2 regions of the Streptomyces globisporus C-1027 genome follow, and region 1 is predicted to be linked to the other one. Evidence: predicted binding sites of a transcription regulator. Region 1 holds the regulator's gene; the other holds the start of a gene.

What was found. Region 1 encodes HspR, which represses chaperone genes until heat shock. Its sites were predicted from a motif close to TTGAGNNNNNNNNNCTCAA; they were not measured.
Region 2: a site for HspR is predicted at 2,151-2,169, ahead of lon (endopeptidase La). Genes of this name have one in related genera too.

Annotation. Positions count from the first base shown of each region.
Region 1 covers NZ_CP013738.1:4,224,119-4,233,297, forward strand. The annotation lists gene WQO_RS18450 (sugar transferase) at 19-696, opposite strand; gene dnaK (molecular chaperone DnaK) at 1,116-2,969, shown strand; gene grpE (nucleotide exchange factor GrpE) at 2,966-3,619, shown strand; gene dnaJ (molecular chaperone DnaJ) at 3,716-4,906, shown strand; gene WQO_RS18470 (heat shock protein transcriptional repressor HspR) at 4,908-5,357, shown strand; gene WQO_RS36140 (hypothetical protein) at 5,597-5,890, shown strand; gene WQO_RS18480 (hypothetical protein) at 5,911-6,141, shown strand; gene WQO_RS18485 (helix-turn-helix domain-containing protein) at 6,202-7,194, opposite strand; gene WQO_RS18490 (helix-turn-helix domain-containing protein) at 7,382-7,681, shown strand; gene WQO_RS18495 (hypothetical protein) at 7,782-8,315, opposite strand; gene WQO_RS18500 (ABC transporter ATP-binding protein) at 8,463-9,179, opposite strand, start outside.
Region 2 covers NZ_CP013738.1:5,485,230-5,494,408, forward strand. The annotation lists gene WQO_RS24325 (HAMP domain-containing sensor histidine kinase) at 1-243, opposite strand, end outside; gene WQO_RS24330 (response regulator transcription factor) at 240-977, opposite strand; gene WQO_RS24335 (spermidine synthase family protein) at 1,213-1,932, opposite strand; gene lon (endopeptidase La) at 2,192-4,609, shown strand; gene WQO_RS24345 (polysaccharide deacetylase family protein) at 4,726-5,478, opposite strand; gene WQO_RS24350 (MarR family winged helix-turn-helix transcriptional regulator) at 5,723-6,223, shown strand; gene WQO_RS24355 (hypothetical protein) at 6,243-7,037, opposite strand; gene WQO_RS24360 (sensor histidine kinase) at 7,402-9,179, shown strand, end outside.

The DNA of each region.
Region 1 (9,179 bases):
TACTAAGCAGTAACTTAATTAGTCTGTGCTGACACTATCCGCTTGGTCCACCCTCCTGCAGGCGGACGGGCGGTGATCTGCGTCGCTCAGGTGTGCCTTGGTTCGGCGGGCCTTCCGGAGCTGTTCCCGCAGGGGATTGCGGGCGGCTTCGGCGAGGATCGCCAGGTCGAGCACCACTCCATGGTGCTCTGCGTAGTGCTGGTCCAGCAGAGCGGGGTCGTCCCACGGCATGCCCGAGCGGGCGCGCACCTGGGCCAGACCGGTCAGGCCCGGCCGCAGTTCCTGCCGCCACTGCCGGGCGCCTGGCCCGGTGGCCCGGGGGTCGCCGGGGGCCAGAGGGGCGGGGCCGACCAGGGCGAGGTCGCCGCGGACGACGTGCGGCAGCCGCGAGAACAGGTCCAGGCGGAGCCTTCGGGTCCGCAGGGTGCGCAGCTCGAAGACCCGGCCGCCCAGGCACGTCCGGGGCCGGCGGTCCCAGGCGCCGCCCGGGGTGCGCCGCGCGGTCAGGACGAGCGCGGCCGCGGCGACGGCGGGGTAGGTCAGGGCGAGCAGTGCGGTGCCGAGCACCAGGTCCAGGGCGCGTTCGGCCGACGTACGGGGGAGGGTGCGGTCGGCGAGCCGTCGCACCCGGTCGGTGAGGCCTGCCAGGTGTACGGCGGGGCGGGAGGGGAAGTCGCCCCGCGCGGTGCCGGACACGGTCGGGTGCGCGGGTGAGGGCGGCCGCTTTGTGCTTCCTGCCCGCCGGTCCTCCCGTCTCATCTGCCGTACGTGCCGCTTCCTCGCGTTCTGCATCGCGCCCGCCCGGGGTTCGAGGTTCGATGGGACACCATGGGTGACGATCCACGCTGAAACCTGCCGGTCGGTAACGGTTGTGGCCGTCTCGCGGCAATTTGTGACAGAACGATCCCACGATGGGACGGTGGGTCGGGTGGTGCGCGAGGGGCGTGGCGTGCGCCGGTGCGGTGGTGTGGCGGGCGGATCGGCGCAGATAAGGTCCACGTAAGCGTGCAGTAGCACCTAAGTTGAGCGTGCTCGACTCAGGTCTGTTGACTCATGGGCGGGTGTCATGCATTCTTGAGTCAGATCCACTCAAGTAATCCGTTGGAGGAATTGAAATGGCACGTGCGGTCGGCATCGACCTGGGCACGACTAACTCCGTCGTCAGCGTTCTCGAAGGCGGCGAGCCCACCGTCATCACCAACGCCGAAGGCGCCAGGACCACGCCGTCCGTCGTCGCCTTCGCCAAGAACGGCGAGGTGCTCGTCGGCGAGGTCGCCAAGCGCCAGGCGGTCACCAACGTCGACAGGACCATCCGCTCCGTCAAGCGCCACATGGGCACGGACTGGAAGATCGAGATCGACGGCAAGGGCTTCAACCCGCAGCAGATGAGCGCCTTCATCCTGCAGAAGCTGAAGCGCGACGCCGAGTCCTACCTGGGCGAGAAGGTGGCCGACGCGGTCATCACCGTCCCGGCGTACTTCAACGACTCCGAGCGTCAGGCGACGAAGGAGGCCGGCGAGATCGCGGGCCTGAACGTCCTGCGCATCGTCAACGAGCCGACCGCCGCCGCCCTGGCGTACGGCCTCGACAAGGACGACCAGACGATCCTCGTCTTCGACCTCGGTGGCGGCACCTTCGACGTGTCCCTCCTGGAGATCGGCGACGGCGTCGTCGAGGTGAAGGCCACCAACGGTGACAACCACCTCGGTGGTGACGACTGGGACCAGCGTGTCGTCGACTACCTGGTGAAGCAGTTCGCCAACGGGCACGGCGTGGACCTGTCCAAGGACAAGATGGCTCTCCAGCGTCTCCGCGAGGCCGCGGAGAAGGCGAAGATCGAGCTCTCGTCCTCGACCGAGACCACGATCAACCTGCCCTACATCACGGCGTCCGCCGAGGGCCCGCTGCACCTGGACGAGAAGCTCACGCGCTCGCAGTTCCAGCAGCTGACCTCGGACCTCCTGGACCGCTGCAAGACCCCGTTCCACAACGTCATCAAGGACGCGGGCATCCAGCTCTCCGAGATCGACCACGTCGTTCTCGTCGGTGGCTCCACCCGTATGCCCGCCGTCGCCGAGCTCGTCAAGGAGCTGACCGGCGGCCAGGAGGCCAACAAGGGTGTGAACCCGGACGAGGTCGTCGCCATCGGCGCCTCGCTCCAGGCCGGTGTCCTGAAGGGTGAGGTCAAGGACGTCCTGCTCCTCGACGTCACCCCGCTGTCCCTCGGTATCGAGACCAAGGGAGGGATCATGACCAAGCTCATCGAGCGCAACACCACGATCCCGACCAAGCGCTCCGAGATCTTCACGACGGCCGAGGACAACCAGCCGTCCGTGCAGATCCAGGTCTACCAGGGCGAGCGCGAGATCGCGGCGTACAACAAGAAGCTCGGGATGTTCGAGCTGACCGGTCTGCCGCCGGCCCCGCGCGGTGTCCCGCAGATCGAGGTCGCCTTCGACATCGACGCCAACGGCATCATGCACGTCGCCGCCAAGGACCTCGGCACCGGCAAGGAGCAGAAGATGACCGTCACCGGCGGCTCCTCGCTGCCGAAGGACGAGGTCAACCGGATGCGCGAAGAGGCCGAGAAGTACGCGGAGGAGGACCACGCCCGCCGCGAGGCCGCCGAGTCGCGCAACCAGGGCGAGCAGCTCGTCTACCAGACGGAGAAGTTCCTCAAGGACAACGAGGACAAGGTCCCCGGCGACGTCAAGACGGAGGTGGAGACCGCGGTCGAGGAGCTGAAGGAGAAGCTCAAGGGCGAGGACACCGCCGAGATCCGTACGGCCACCGAGAAGGTCGCCGCCGTCTCCCAGAAGCTGGGCCAGGCGATGTACGCCAACGCCCAGGCCGAGGGTGCGGCCCCGGGCGCCGAGGCCCCGGGCGACGGCCAGGCCAAGGCCGATGACGATGTCGTCGACGCCGAGATCGTGGACGACGAGAAGGACACCAAGGGCGGTGCGGCGTGACCGAGGAGACTCCGGGCTTCGAGGAGAAGCCCGACGTCCCCTCCGGCGCCACCCCTGATGACGCCGAGCCGAAGGCTGCCGACTCCTCCGAGGAGGAGGCGGCGGCCCCGGCCGGGGACACCGATGCGACCGTCGGTCTGACGGCGCAGCTGGACCAGGTCCGTACGGCGCTCAACGAGCGCACGGCAGACCTCCAGCGGCTCCAGGCCGAGTACCAGAACTACCGCCGCCGCGTCGAGCGGGACCGGGTCACGGTCAAGGAGATCGCCGTCGCGAACCTCCTGTCCGAGCTCCTGCCCGTCCTCGACGACGTCGGCCGCGCGCGGGAACACGGCGAGCTGGTCGGCGGCTTCAAGTCGGTGGCCGAATCGATGGAGACCGTCGTCGCGAAGCTGGGCCTCCAGCAGTTCGGCAAGGAGGGCGAGCCCTTCGACCCGACGATCCACGAGGCCCTGATGCACAGCTACGCGCCGGACGTCACCGAGACGACCTGCGTGGCGATCCTTCAGCCGGGGTATCGCATCGGCGAGCGCACCATCCGCCCCGCGCGGGTGGCCGTCGCCGAGCCGCAGCCGGGCGCCACGCCCACCGCGGCGAAGGAAGAGAAGAAGGCAGACGACGAGGAGAGCGGTGGCACCGAGGAGGTCTGACGGCAACACGTCCGATCACCTCGGTGCACACCGACCGGCCAGGCGGCCGGCCCACGGGCCGGCCGCTCGGCCGATCGTCCGGAAGGAGGGACGTCGATGAGCACGAAGGACTTCGTCGAGAAGGACTACTACAAGGTCCTCGGCGTCCCCAAGGACGCCACCGACGCCGAGGTCAAGAAGGCGTACCGGAAGCTCGCCCGCGAGTTCCACCCGGACGCCAACAAGAACGACGCCAAGGCGGAGGAGCGCTTCAAGGAGATCTCCGAGGCGAACGACGTCCTCGGTGACCCCAAGAAGCGCAAGGAGTACGACGAGGCGCGCGCCCTCTTCGGCAACGGCGGCTTCCGGCCCGGCCCCGGTGGTGCGGGCGGCAACTTCAACTTCGACCTGGGCGACCTCTTCGGCGGGGGCGCCCCGGGCGGCGGACAGGGCGGCGCGGGCGGCGGCTTCGGCGGCGGAGGCGGTCTCGGCGACGTCTTCGGCGGGCTGTTCAACCGCGGCGGCACCGGCACCCGGGTCCAGCCCAGGCGCGGCCAGGACATCGAGTCCGAGGTGACGCTCAGCTTCACCGAGGCGGTCGACGGGGCCACGGTCCCGCTGCGGATGTCCAGCCAGGCGCCCTGCAAGGCGTGTTCCGGTACCGGCGACAAGAACGGCACCCCCCGGGTCTGCCCGACCTGCGTCGGCACCGGCCAGGTCTCGCGCGGCAGCGGCGGCGGCTTCTCGCTCACCGACCCCTGTGTGGACTGCAAGGGCCGGGGCCTCATCGCCCAGGACCCCTGCGACGTCTGCAAGGGCAGCGGCCGGGCGAAGTCGGCGCGCACCATGCAGGTGCGGATCCCGGCGGGCGTCTCCGACGGCCAGCGGATCCGGCTGCGCGGCAAGGGCGGTGCGGGCGAGCGCGGCGGTCCGGCCGGCGATCTGTATGTCGTCGTCCACGTCGACGCCCACCCGGTCTTCGGCCGCAAGGGCGACAACCTCACGGTCACCGTGCCCGTCACCTACCCGGAGGCGACGCTCGGCGGCGAGATCAAGGTCCCCACGCTCGGCGGACCCCCGGTCACGCTGAAGCTTCCCGCCGGCACCCCCAACGGGCGTACGATGCGCGCCCGGGGCAAGGGCGCGGTGCGCAAGGACGGCACCCGCGGCGACCTGCTGGTCACCGTGGAGGTCGCGGTCCCCAGGGACCTGGGCCAGGAGGCCAGGGACGCCCTGGAGGCCTACCGGAAGGCGACCGCGGACGAGGACCCGCGGGCGGAACTGTTCCAGGCCGCGAAGGGAGCTTGAGATGGACGGCCGTCGACGCAATCCGTACCAGCTGACCGATGAGACACCGGTGTACGTGATCTCGATCGCGGCCCAGCTCTCGGGGCTCCACCCGCAGACGCTGCGCCAGTACGACCGTCTCGGCCTGGTCTCCCCGGACCGTACGGCCGGGCGCGGCCGGCGCTACTCGGCCCGTGACATCGAGCTGCTGCGCACCGTGCAGCAGCTGTCGCAGGACGAGGGCATCAACCTCGCGGGCATCAAGCGGATCATCGAGCTGGAGAACCAGGTGACCGCGCTCCAGCAGCGCGTCGCCGAGCTCTCGGCGGCGGTGGACGGCGCGGCGGTCGCCATGCAGCAGCGCGAGGCCCAGGTCCACGCCTCGTACCGCCGCGACCTGGTGCCGTACCAGGACGTGCAGCAGACGGGCGCGCTGGTGGTGTGGCGGCCCAAGCCGAAGCCGAAGCCTTAGCAGTAGCTTCGGGGCGGGCCTTTTCGTACGGACGACGGCCGGGGCGGAAGAACACAGGGTGTTCTTCCGCCCCGGCCGTCTTCGTGTGTCCCCGTGGTGGCCGGTGGCTGGCACCAAGTGGCCGGAATCGTGCAGCAAGTTGACAGTGATCGCCTCCCGGAGCGGATCGCTCCGCTGACAAGGTGGTGCATGTCGGCGGGAACGAGCCGACGAGACACGTGACGTACGGGGAGGAAGACATGGGCGTCTACGCGTTCACCGGAAAGACGGTCGCCACGGGGGGACTGCTCCTGGGACTGGTTCTCGGAGCGGCCGCCGCACCGGCCCACGCGACCGCCGCTCCGGGGGTCGGCACGGTGGCCGAGGAGGCCGCACCGCGGACGGCCGGGACGGGGGCCGGGATCGGGGGCCGGGGCGAGGAGATCGCGTCGGAGGTGAAGGAGGCGGTCAACCGGCTCATCTGCGGGGCACCGCTGCCGAAGCCGCTGGCGCCGTTCATGGGCAAGGTGAAGTGCGTCAACGGCTGGCAGTAGAAGACCCGGTGGAGATCGCGGTGGCGCGTGTCTCCGCCGACGCCACGCCCGCCGGCATCGCGGTGCTCCGGCTCATCGGGATGCTGCCCGCGCAGTGGGAGTGCGGCCAGCGCATCGACGAGGACCGGATCACCGTCCTGGTGCGCGGCTCGGGGCGGGACGCGGGGGACGTGACCGCCGTACGGGAACGGTGCGCGGAGGCGCTGCGGGACCGGACGCTGCACGGGTGGGTGCTGGAAGGGGCCGGCTAGGGCGGCCGGATCCCGTCGCCTCCGGGGAGGGATCCGTACGGACCCATCCCCTCCCGGGGCTCAGATCCAGCCACGCTCGCGGGCCAGCAGGGCCGCGTGCGGGCGGCTGGTCGCGCCCAGGATGCGGAGCACGTCGGCGACATGGCGGCGGTACGTCCGCACCGAGATGTCCAGGTTCCGCGCGCCCGTCTCGTCCTTGGCGACCCGGCACATCTCCTCCATGACGCGCTGCTCCATCTCGGACAGCACGTCGGAGGGCGAGGCGTGGGTGTCGATCAGGGTCGAGAGGTCCGTGGACTCGGCCCAGATCTTCTCGAACAGGGCCAGGATGTTGGAGACCAGACCGGCCTGCTGGGTGACCAGCGCGCCGCGCGAGGTGTCCGAGGGGTCGACGGGCACCAGGGCCGTACGGCGGTCGTACACGAGGATCCGCTCGGACAGCTTGTCCGCGGCCCGGATCGACGCCCCCTGCGCGGTGAGTTCGCGGAGGTAGGCGACGGTCGGCGGGTGGTCGAGCGCTTCCCGCAGCACCACGCTGCGGATCTGCACGCCCCGGCGCAGACACCGGGTGTCCAGGGGTCGTGCGTGCGCGATGTTCTCGGCGGTGAGGGCGGTGTACGGCTCGACGGAGAGGATCTCCTGGCGGGCGAAGAAGGCCAGGTCGTCGATCCGGTCGCGGATCTGCCGGAGGACTTCGAGCCGCTCGACGCCCTGGGTGGCGAGGGGGCGGGTCTGCTGTTCGGCTGTCAGCTCGGCGATCAGGTGCCGGGACCTGGTGACCTGGTGGAGCTCTTCGTGCAGCTCGCGCAGCCGGATCTCCGTGAGCCGCTCGACCGCGGTCTCCGGGGCGGCCGCCGCGACGCCGCCGTGCTCGTCGGTCCGCAGCAGGCCCAGCTCGTCGAGGCGGGCGAGGGCCTTCTCCACCTCCTCGCGAGGGCTGTGGAGCAGCACCCCGATGTCCTCGGTGCCGGTGCCCGGATTGCGGAGGAAGTGCCGGTAGGCACGCTCCTCCGTGATGTCCAGGCCGAGTATGGACAGGCTTCCGCCGTTCACCGCTGCCGCCCCCCGCGTGCCGCACGACTACCGACGGCGCACCGCGGCATCGGTCAAATGCCGTGCAACCGTCGAACCGATGAGGGAGAGGGTAATCCATAGGTAAAGCAGCAGGTAGTCCCGGTCGTCCGGGTGACGGGCGCGGGACGGGGGACGGTGACGATCAATGGAGGAGACTGCTGTGACGATGATGGCCGACGAACGGATGAGGACCGGCGGACGGGCGGGGGACGCCGTCGGCGGCCGGCCGGAGATGGACTTCGCCACGCTCACCGAACGTGAGCTGGAAGTGCTCGTGCTGCTGGCGAGCGGGGAGCAGAACCGCTGGCTGGCCCGGAGACTGGGCATCACGGAACGGACCGTCCGGGCGCACACGTCGAGCATCGTGCGCAAGCTGAACCTGAAGTCCCGGTTCGAGGCGGCGATCGTGTCGTATCTGCACGCGGAGGACATCAGAGGACATCAGGGGGCCGCGTCCGCGATCTGACGCCGGATCGCGCGCTGGAGACCGTTACGCCCGAGGTCCCCTGCCGGAAGTCTTGCTTCCGGCAGGGGACCTCGGGCGTTCCGCCTCGCCGCCCTACCGCCTACGGCAGGGCGGCGCTGACCGCGTCCATCAGCATCATCCACATCGGCTGACCGCCCGTTCCGAACGCCGCCGACAGCGCGTAGCCGATGGCCGCGTCGAGGGGTTCGGGGGTGCCGGCCTCCTCCTGCCACTCCGCTATCACCCGGCGGTCGCCGTCCGAGGAGAAGTCCCCGAGGTGCTTGCCGTCGCGGGTCAGCTTGCTGAACGGGATCGAGTTCGGGACGAGCCGGTAGTGCGTGCCCCCGTGGTGGACGTCGACCCGGTAGGTCTGCCGCCGGAGCTTGCCCTTGCCCGGCTTGATCGTCGCGTCCTCGCCGTCCACCGTGATCGTCAGATGCCGGGGGTCGCGGGTGCCGATGACGATGTGGTCGTCGACCTCCGCTTCCAGGGCGCGGACGATGGTGACGGTCGGGATCCGCTCGCCGCTGACGACGAGCTTCTCCCGGTGCTCACCGAGGAGTTCGACGGAGATCTCCCCGTAGTGGTCGTCCTCGGTGGAGGCGGGCAGCGGGAGCGAGGTGGTGTCGGTCATCTGGATCCTTGAACCCTTCGGTCGTGCTGGGGGGTGTTCGCGGAGCTTCACTGCCGTGCGGAGTCACGGGCGAGGAATTGAGGGCGCGCGCGGCTCACCGGCGTACGGAATTCTCCCAGGAGCGTGCCGTGCTCCGGTGCGTGCCGGTCAGGGGGCCCCGGCGGTCGCGACCGCCGGGGCGGCGGTCAACTGCGTTGCGGTGAGGTCCTGGTAGAGGGTGCTGCGTTCCAGCAGCTCCTCGTGCCGTCCGTGATCGCTGACCCGGCCGTTCTCGAACAGCACCAGCCGGTCCGCCGTGGTGACCGTCGACAGCCGGTGTGCGATGAGGAGCACCGTGCAGTCCCGCGCGGCCTCCTCCACCGTCCGGCGCAGCGCGGTCTCGCTGAGCCCGTCGAGGTGCGCGGTGACCTCGTCCAGGAGCAGGACCTGCGGGCGGCGCAGCAAGGCCCGGGCGATGGCGAGGCGTTGGCGTTCGCCGCCGGAGAGGGCCAGACCGCGGGCGCCGACAGCCGTGTCGAGGCCGTCCGGGAGGGAGGCCACGAAGCCGTCGAGGAGGGTGCGGCGGAGCACGTCGGCGACGGCCTCGTCGCTCGCGTCCGGCGCGGAGTAGAGGAGGTTTTCGCGGAGTGTGCCCGCGAGCATCGGGGAGTCCTGCTCGACGTAGGCGATCCGGCGGCGCAGTTCGGCCCGGCCCAGGGAGCGGATGTCGGTGCCATCCAGCAGGATGCGGCCGTCCTCGGTGTCGTAGAACCGCTGGATCAGCGAGAACACCGTGGTCTTGCCGGAGCCCGACGGGCCGACGATCGCGGTGACCTTCCCGGCCGGAGCGACGAAGCTCGTGCCGTCCAGGACGGGCGTGCGCCC
Region 2 (9,179 bases), 1.3 Mb from region 1:
GCCGTGCGAGATCGACCGGGCCACCGCTCTCATCTCGTCCAGCGGCGCGGTCAGACCGTGCGCCACGAACTGGGTGATCAGCAGCGTGGCGATCACCGAGAACACGGTGATGAACTGGAACTCGGTCCGGGTCCGCAGGGCGACGATCAGCAGTCCGGTCGTGATGAACACCGAGACCACGACGAGCGTGCCCAGCTTGGCCTTGATGGAGAAGGGCCGCATTCCGGGCCCTGGCCACGTCACGGCGCCGGAGTCTCCAGGGCGTAGCCCACACCGTGCACGGTACGGATCCGCTCCGCGCCGATCTTCCGGCGCAGCGCCTTGATGTGGCTGTCGACCGTGCGGGTGCCCGAGGCGTCCGCCCAGTCCCACACCTCGGCCAGCAACTGCTCCCGGGAGAGCACCGCGCGCGGGGTGTTGGCGAGGCAGACCAGCAGGTCGAACTCGGTCGGCGTGAGGTGGACGTCCTCGGCGCGCACCCGGACCCGGCGCTGCGCGTGGTCGATCTCCAGCTCACCCAGGCGCAGTATCCCGCTGCGCGGGGTGACGGCGGCCAGCGCCGCCCGCTCCACCCGGCGCAGCAGCACGTGCACCCGGGCGGCCAGCTCCCGCATGGAGAACGGCTTGGTCATGTAGTCGTCGGCGCCGACCCCGAGCCCGACCAGCATGTCGGTCTCGTCGTCGCGTGCGGTGAGCATGAGCACCGGCACCGGGCGCGACGCCTGCACCCGGCGGCAGACCTCCAGGCCGTCGAAGCCCGGAAGCATGATGTCGAGCACCATCAGGTCGGGCTGCCAGGCCTCGGCCGCGTCCACGGCCGCGGGGCCGTCCAGCGCGGTCTGCACCAGGAAGCCCTCCGCCCGCAGCCGGGCGGAAATGGCGTCGACGATCGTGGCGTCGTCCTCGACCACCAGCACCCGGCGCTGAGCCCCCGGGGTGGCCGCGACGCCGTTGTGGGTGGTGTGTGTCTGTTCCATCGCCCCGCCCCTGCCCGTTCTCGCGGGGGCCATTCCCCCGCAAGGCACGGTCTTCGCTCGTGGATTTCGTGGGTGATCCCGTGTGCCGGTCAGCAGCGTAAAGGCAGCGGAGGCCTCCCGGCTACGCAGGGTGTTGCCCCGAGGTCATGAGTTCGGGCCGGACGGGCGGCCGGATCGTCGGCCTTGTGACGGTTGACCCGTGCCACCGCCGGGGCCACGCATACCGGGAGGGGGTTCAGCCGGCCCGGAGTGCGAGATGGACCACGTCGGGCACACCTCGGGCAACGGCCACTTCTTCCGTCCGAACCCCGCTGAACCCGGCATTCCGCAATGCCTGTTCGAAGGCGGGGGACGGCTGCGCGGACCAGACGGCGAGTACGCCGCCCGGGGTCAGCCGGTCGTGACAGTGCGCCAGACCGGCGGGGGAGTAGAGGCTTTCGTTGCTCTCCGTGACCGTCCAGTCGGGTCCGTTGTCGATGTCCAGGCAGAGCGCGTCGTAACGCTCCGTGGCGGTACGGAGGTGGGCGACCAGGTCCGTGTGCAGGATCCCGGTCCTGGGGTCGGCCAGCGCCGCTCCGGAGATCCGGTCCAGCGGCCCTTCCCGGTGCCAGTCCACGATCGCCTGCTCCCGCTCCACGACCACGATCCGCCCCCAGCGCTCCTCCTCGGCGGCCCGCACCAGGGAGAAGCCGACGCCCAGGCCGCCGATGAGCACGGAGGGGGCCGTCCGGCCGGCGGGCAGCGAGGCCAGCGCGACGTCGATCAGCAGCCGCTCGGAGCGCCCGTCGGAGGTGTCCATCAGGAAGCAGCCGTTGGCGATGATCTCGAAGTGCTCCCCGCGCTCGCGCAGGACGACCTCGCCGAAGGGGCCCTCCCGGCGGTCGAGGACGACGGGGGTGCCGGGGGAGCGCAGGGGCAGCGATTCCATCGGTTCGGGGGCGGTCGTCGCGGACATGATGCGGCTCTCCGGTATCCGGTCGTGGCGGTCGGTGCCCGCCCATCCTGGCCCGCTGTGGGGGCGGATGCCACCGCCTTTCCCGTTCCGGGGAGGGGAACAACCGCTCGCCTTCGAGTGCTGCCGTACGGGGAGGGGCGCCCTGGTGAAGGGGGTCGCCGCCGGGCTGATCGCTCAGAGCGAACACCGACCGGGGAACATTCGGCGACTCACAAGCATTGAGCCCACATAGCTCAACTTGCCTGCCGAAGGGGAGATCATGACTAACGAGTCCCAGGCGTTCACACCGATCGACCTGCCCGTGCTGCCGCTCGACGACGAGGTCGTCCTGCCCGGCATGGTGGTGCCGCTGGACCTGTCCGACGCCGAGGTGCGCGCCGCCGTCGAGGCCGCGCAGGCCGCGGCCCGCCCCGGCGGCGGCAAGCCCCAGGTGCTGCTGGTCCCGCGGATCGACGGCACGTACACGGGGACCGGTGTCCTCGGCACCGTCGAGCAGGTCGGACGCCTGTCGGACGGCGATCCGGGCGCCCTCATCCGGGCCCGTGACCGGGTCCGCATCGGCGCCGGGACCAGCGGTCCCGGCCGGGCGCTCTGGGTCGAGGGGACCGTGCTGGAGACCGCCGCCCCCGACCCGCTGCCCGGATCAGCCGCCGAGCTGGTCAAGGAGTACAAGGCGCTCGCCACCAGCTGGCTGAAGAAGCGCGGCGCCTGGCAGGTCGTGGACCGGGTCCAGCAGATCGACGACGTCTCCGCGCTCGCCGACAACTCCGGATACTCACCGTTCCTCTCCACCGCCCAGAAGGTCCAGCTCCTGGAGACCGTGGACCCGATCGCCCGGCTGAAGCTCGCCATCCAGTGGCTGAGCGAGCACCTCGCCGAACAGGACGTGGCCGAGTCCATCGCCAAGGACGTCCAGGACGGCGTCGACAAGCAGCAGCGCGAATTCCTGCTGCGCCGCCAGCTGGACGCCGTACGCAAGGAGCTCGCCGAGCTCAACGGCGACCCGGAGGACGAGTCCGACGACTACCGGGCCCGCGTCGAGGCCGCCGACCTGCCCGAGCACGTCCGCGAGGCCGCGCTCAAGGAGGTCGAGAAGCTGGAGCGGTCCAGCGACCAGTCGCCCGAGGGCTCCTGGATCCGGACCTGGCTGGACACCGTCCTCGAACTGCCCTGGACGGAGCGGACCGAGGACGCCTACGACATCCGCGGCGCCCAGGAGGTCCTGGACGCCGAGCACGCGGGCCTCGCCGATGTGAAGGAACGCATCACCGAGTACCTCGCGGTGCGCAAGCGGCGTGCCGACCGAGGACTGGGAGTCGTCGGCGGGCGTCGCGGCGGTGCCGTGCTCGCCCTCGTCGGTCCGCCCGGCGTCGGCAAGACCTCGCTCGGCGAGTCCGTCGCGCACGCCATGGGCCGCAAGTTCGTCCGTGTCGCGCTCGGCGGTGTCCGGGACGAGGCGGAGATCCGCGGGCACCGGCGCACGTACGTCGGCGCGCTCCCCGGCCGCATCGTGCGGGCCATCAAGGAGGCCGGTTCGATGAACCCGGTCGTCCTGCTCGACGAGATCGACAAGGTCGGCTCCGACTTCCGGGGCGACCCGGCCGCCGCCCTCCTCGAAGTCCTCGACCCGGCGCAGAACCACACCTTCCGCGACCACTACCTGGAGGTCGAGCTCGACCTCAGCGACGTGGTCTTCCTGGCCACCGCCAACGTGCTCGAAGCCATCCCGGAGGCCCTGCTCGACCGCATGGAGCTGGTCCGCCTCGACGGCTACACCGAGGACGAGAAGGTCGTCATCGCCCGGGACCACCTGCTTCCGCGCCAGCTGGAGCGGGCCGGTCTGGAGAAGGACGAGGTCGCCCTGGAGGAGTCGGCGCTGCGCAAGCTGGCCGGCGAGTACACCCGTGAGGCGGGCGTGCGGAACCTGGAGCGGGCGGTCGCCCGGCTGCTCCGCAAGGTCGCGGCCCAGCACGAACTGGGCGACCGTGAGCTGCCGTTCACGGTGACCGACGCGGATCTGCGCGGCCTGATCGGGCGTCCGCACCACGTGCCCGAGTCCGCCCAGGATCCGGCCGAGCGCCGCACCGCGGTGCCGGGTGTGGCCACCGGGCTCGCGGTGACCGGGGCGGGCGGTGACGTCCTCTTCGTCGAGGCGTCGCTCGCCGACCCGGAGACCGGGGCGTCCGGACTGACCCTGACCGGTCAGCTCGGGGACGTCATGAAGGAGTCGGCGCAGATCGCGCTGAGTTTCCTGCGGTCGCACGGCGCGGAGCTGGAGCTGCCGGTCGCGGACCTGAAGGACCGGGGCGTGCACGTCCACTTCCCGGCGGGCGCGGTCCCCAAGGACGGTCCGAGCGCCGGCATCACGCTGACGACCGCGCTGGCCTCGCTGCTCTCCGGACGCCTGGTCCGTACGGATGTGGCGATGACCGGTGAGGTGTCGTTGACCGGGCGGGTGCTGCCGATCGGCGGCGTCAAGCAGAAGCTGCTTGCCGCGCACCGGGCGGGCATCACGACCGTGGTGATCCCCCAGCGCAACGAGGCCGACCTCGACGACGTCCCGGCCGAGGTGCTGGAGAAGCTGGACGTCCACCCGGTCACCGACGTCCGCCAGGTGCTGGAGATCGCCCTCGCCCCGGCCACGGCCCCGGCCGAGAGGATCCCGGCCGCGGCCTGAGTGCCACGCAGTGACGGGCGCGGCATCAGGTACGCGACCGGTACGGACGGCCCGCTTCCCGCTGCGGCGGGGGGCGGGCCGTTCCGCGTGCCCGGGGCAGGACACCGGCACGCGGCTCAGGGGCGGTAGATCGTGCCCGGCTGCGGCTCGGCGGGAGCCATCAGCTCGGGGACGGTCACGAGGGTGTAGCCGTCTTTCCGGAGCGCGTCGATGATCCCGGGCACGGCGGGGACGGTGCCCTTGTAGATGTCGTGCAGCAGGATGACGCCGTCCTTGCTCGCCTGGTCCAGGATCCGCTTCTTGATCAGCACGGAGTCGTTGGTCGAGTAGTCCTTGGCGGTGGCGCTCCACAGCACCTGGGAGAGCCCGAGGTCCTTGCTGATGTCCGAGACCGTGTCGTCGGTGCGGCCCTGCGGCGGACGCATCAGCCGGGGCTTCCTGCCGGTGATCTTCTCGATGGCCACCTGGGTCTTCTCCAGCTCGGCCCGTATCTCGTCCGGCTTCCGGTCGGTCAGCACCTGGTGCGTCCAGGTGTGGTTGGCGACCTCGTGGCCCTCGTCCTCGATCCGCCGCACCACCTCGGGGTGCTTGACGACGTGGTGCTTGCCCAGCAGGAAGAAGGTGGCGTGCACCTTCTTCTCCTTGAGGATGTCCAGCAGTCTCGGCGTGTCCTCGCCCGGGCCCGCGTCGAAGGTCAGGGCGATGCACGTGGCCTTGCGGCAGTCGACCGGCCCGAACGCACCCTTGGCGTCGGACGCCGCCTCCCCGCGTGCCGAACCCGGCGCGGTGGTCTCCATCGAGCAGCCGCTCAACGTCAGTGTGAGCGCCGTCACCAGCGCCGCGGCCAACCCCATCCCGGGCAACGGCATCTTTCCGGGCACGACGCATCACTCCTCTGTACGGGGAATCCCGCACAGGAGTGCGGTACGGCGATGACTATACATAGTGTGTATACATCGAGTGCATAGTGAGGGTGGGGGGGCGGCGCCTGGCCCCCGATCGGGGCCGGGCCGGCGTGGTCGGTCCGCTCCTGCGAAATACTGGCCGAGCTGCGGCGATGACCGGCCGCGGCAGCAGCTTTCATCGGCAGGGAACCGTACGAGGGGTACTGACGTGCGCGGAGACGACAGCGGGCCGGAGCCGGGCGCACCCGAGGAGCCGGGCGCACCCGACGTGAGCGGCGTGGACCATGAATTCCTGGCGCTGGAGCGTGAGCTGGCCGTGTTCCTGCGCCGGGCGCGCGCCAGCTCGGGCGAGATGGCCCGGGAGGTCCACCCCGAACTGGAGCCCGCCGCCTACGGTCTGCTCGTCCGTCTGGAGGCGGCGGGCCGGCAGCGGGCCACCGAACTGGCCGCCTACTTCGGCGTCGGCAAGGCCACCATGAGCCGCCAGCTCCACTCGCTGGAGAACCTCGGGCTGGTGGCCCGCGAACCCGATCCCGCCGACGGGCGCGCCTGGCTCGTCCACCTCACCGACGACGGCCTGGCCCGCTTCCGCAGCGTCCGGGACGCCCGCCGCGGGCGCTACGTGCGCAAGCTCGCCGGCTGGGACCGGGCCGAGGTCGCCGAGCTGGCCCGGCTCCTGCACCAGCTGAACGCCCGCGCGGAGAGCTGACCGGGCTTCCGGCTGTCCGTCAGGCCAGCTCCACCAGGAGCGCGGTCGCGTCGTCGTGCGTCTTGCCGCGCCGCAGCCGTACGCGCCCGGCCGCCGCGTCGGCCTCCTCCAGCTCCCGCACCCGGTCGATCAGCCCCTGCGGCCCCGCCTTCCGCAGCAGCCCCAGCGTGTCCGCCCAGTCGCCCTCGCCGAACACCTCCGTCCAGCGGGCCGCGCCGTCCGTGAGGGCGGCCAGCGCCCGGACCTCCGCCGCCGGGACACGGCCCGTCACCGCGCGCGAGGCCACCGCCGGATCGGCGGCGGCCGTGAAGAAGCCGCCCTCCTTGTTGCGCACGGTGGCGTCGGCGATCTCGTTCGAGGCGAGCGAACCCGGCGGCAGCCGCGTCAGCCGGTCGTCCAGAATCGCCCGGACCGCACCGCCGGGGGACTCCAGCAACAGGACCGAGTCGGACAGCACCAGGTACTCGATCGCGCGTTCGCCCCAACGCGCCAGGGCCACGGTCGCCTGAGGCGTACGCACGTGAGAAAGGTCACAGGTGACCCGATGGGCCTCGGCTGTACGGGAGATGGCCGCGGCCAGGATCTCGGCCAGGGTCAGATCAGGGCGGGAACCGGACAGTTCCACCAGCGCACCGCCCAGCCGCGCGGTGAACCACGGGACCGAGTGCACACAACCGTCGTTCTCCCGCGGCGGGGTGACACCGTCGAGCAGTACCAGCACACCACCCTGGCCGGACGCGGGAAGAGACCCGGACACCCAGTCCTCGTTGGGGCGTTCGGGACTGCCGGGAACGGTGGCGAGTTCGATGCGCATACCGCCAGTCTGCACGAGCCCTTCACCATCCCGGCACGCGGCCGAAGATGGCCTGTACCAGCAGGTCAACGCGGGCGCACGGGACGAAAGGAGGTGCTCCGGGGAGCGTGCGGGCGGGCATCCTGCCAAAGGCGGAGCGGAAGTTCCACCCCGTGGTCCACGCATGGTCAGGGGTCCGGTGGGGGAGACTTGTTCGCCAACTCCAGAGTGATGTTCACTCCTTCGAGTGGCGGAGCGGTTGATGCGCGCCCCCCTCTCATAAGCGCTGGAATGGTCGGAAGCCGTACCAGGAGCGGGGCGCCCTTCCATGTGACCGTGCGTCACCTCTGCTTCAAGGGTGGACGAGTCAAGATTGCGAGCACCGGTGCAGAAGAAGCGGCCGCGGAGCAAGGGCACGACGCGCGACGGTTCCGGGGCGACGCCTCCGGCACCCGGTGCGGACAAGCGGACCGTGCGGGTGCGCAGCCGACTGGTCGCCGGGGTCGCGGTCGTCGGCGTCATCGTCGTGGCGGCGGGCACCCCCGCCGTGCTCGGAGCCTCCGCCGATCTCACCGAGTCCCAGCGGCTGGTCACCCTCGCCGAGCTGAACCAGCAGGCGGTCACCCTCGGGCACTCCCTCGCCGACGAGCGCGACGCCGTCACCGCGTACATCGCCGCCGGCCGTGCCGAGGAAGGCGACGACGGAGACGGCGCGCAGAACCGCACCGCCCGCACCACCCGCGTCGACCAGCAGATCGACGAGATCCACGAGGCGGCCTCCGCGGCCCTGCGCCGGGACCTCTCGACGGTCCCCTCCCTGCGCCGCTCCGCGCTGACCGGCAAGGGCTCGGCCCTGGAGGCGCACCAGGCGTACTCCGACCTCATCGCCAAGCTGCACGGCATCGCCGCCGAACTCGCGGAGAAGACCCCGCCGCGCGCCGCCGACGCCACCCGGGCCCCGCTCACCCTCGGCGGCGCCTCCGAACAGGCCTCCGCCACCCGCGGGCTCCTCCTCGCCGCGCTCGCCGTGCCGAGCCCCGAGCCGACGGCCCCGCAGACCGACCCCTTCACCGGGCTGCCCGTGCAGACCCAGGACGAGGGCGCCACCCGGGCCGACCGCGAACGCGACGAGCTGAGTGCAGCCGCCCAGCAGGCCCGGGTACGGGAGCTGGCCGCGCTCGCCGACTTCGACCAGGCGGCGGACCCGGAGGCCCGTGACAAGCTCTCCGCCACCGTCACCGGCTCCCAGGTCAACGACGCCGAGAAGTACCTCACCCGCCTCACCGACCGCCCCGAGCTGTCGGAAGCGGACCGCAAGGTCAGCCCCCGGAAGCTGGAGGCCGCGCTCTCCGCCCGCGTCGACCGGGTGCGCAGCGTCGAGTCCGCCCTGACCACCGGCCAGGTCCAGCACCTGGAGGGGCTGCGCGACGACGACGTCACCGCCCTCGAACTGGCCATCGCCCTGCTCGGCGGCTGCTTCCTGCTCGCCGTCGGCGTCTCCACCGCCGTCGCCCGCACCCTCACCCAGCCACTGGCCGTCCTGCGCATCGGCGCCGCGCGCCTGGCCGAGGACCCCGAGAACGCCGAACCGGTCCGCTACACCGGCCGCAACGACGAGTTCGCCCAGGTCGTCCGGTCGATGAACGCCCTGCACGGCCGGCTCACCGCCCTCCACCAGGACCTCGGCGGACGCGTCGAGAGCCTCACCGCCGAACGCTCCGGCCTGATCAAGAGCCGCGAGTCCCTGGCGCAGCAGCGGACCGAACTGCAGGAGCGGACCGCCGAGCTCGCCACCCAGCTGGGACAGCTCAAGAACACGGTCCACCACACCTTCGTCAACCTCTCGCTGCGCACCCTCGGCCTCGTCGAGCGGCAGCTCGGCGTCATCGAGGGCCTGGAGGAGCGCGAGCAGGACCCGGAGCGCCTGGCCACCCTCTTCAAGCTCGACCACATGGCCACGGTCATGCGCCGCCACAGCGAGAACATGCTCGTCCTCGCGGGCGCCGAGCACGGCCACGGCCACGCCGGGCCGATCCCGCTGGTCGACGTGGCGCGCGCCGCCGTCAGCGAGATCGAGCGGTACGAACGGGTCACCATCCAGTCCCTGCCGCCGCACGCCCAGATCGCCGGGTTCGCCGCCGACGACCTCAGCCACCTGCTGGC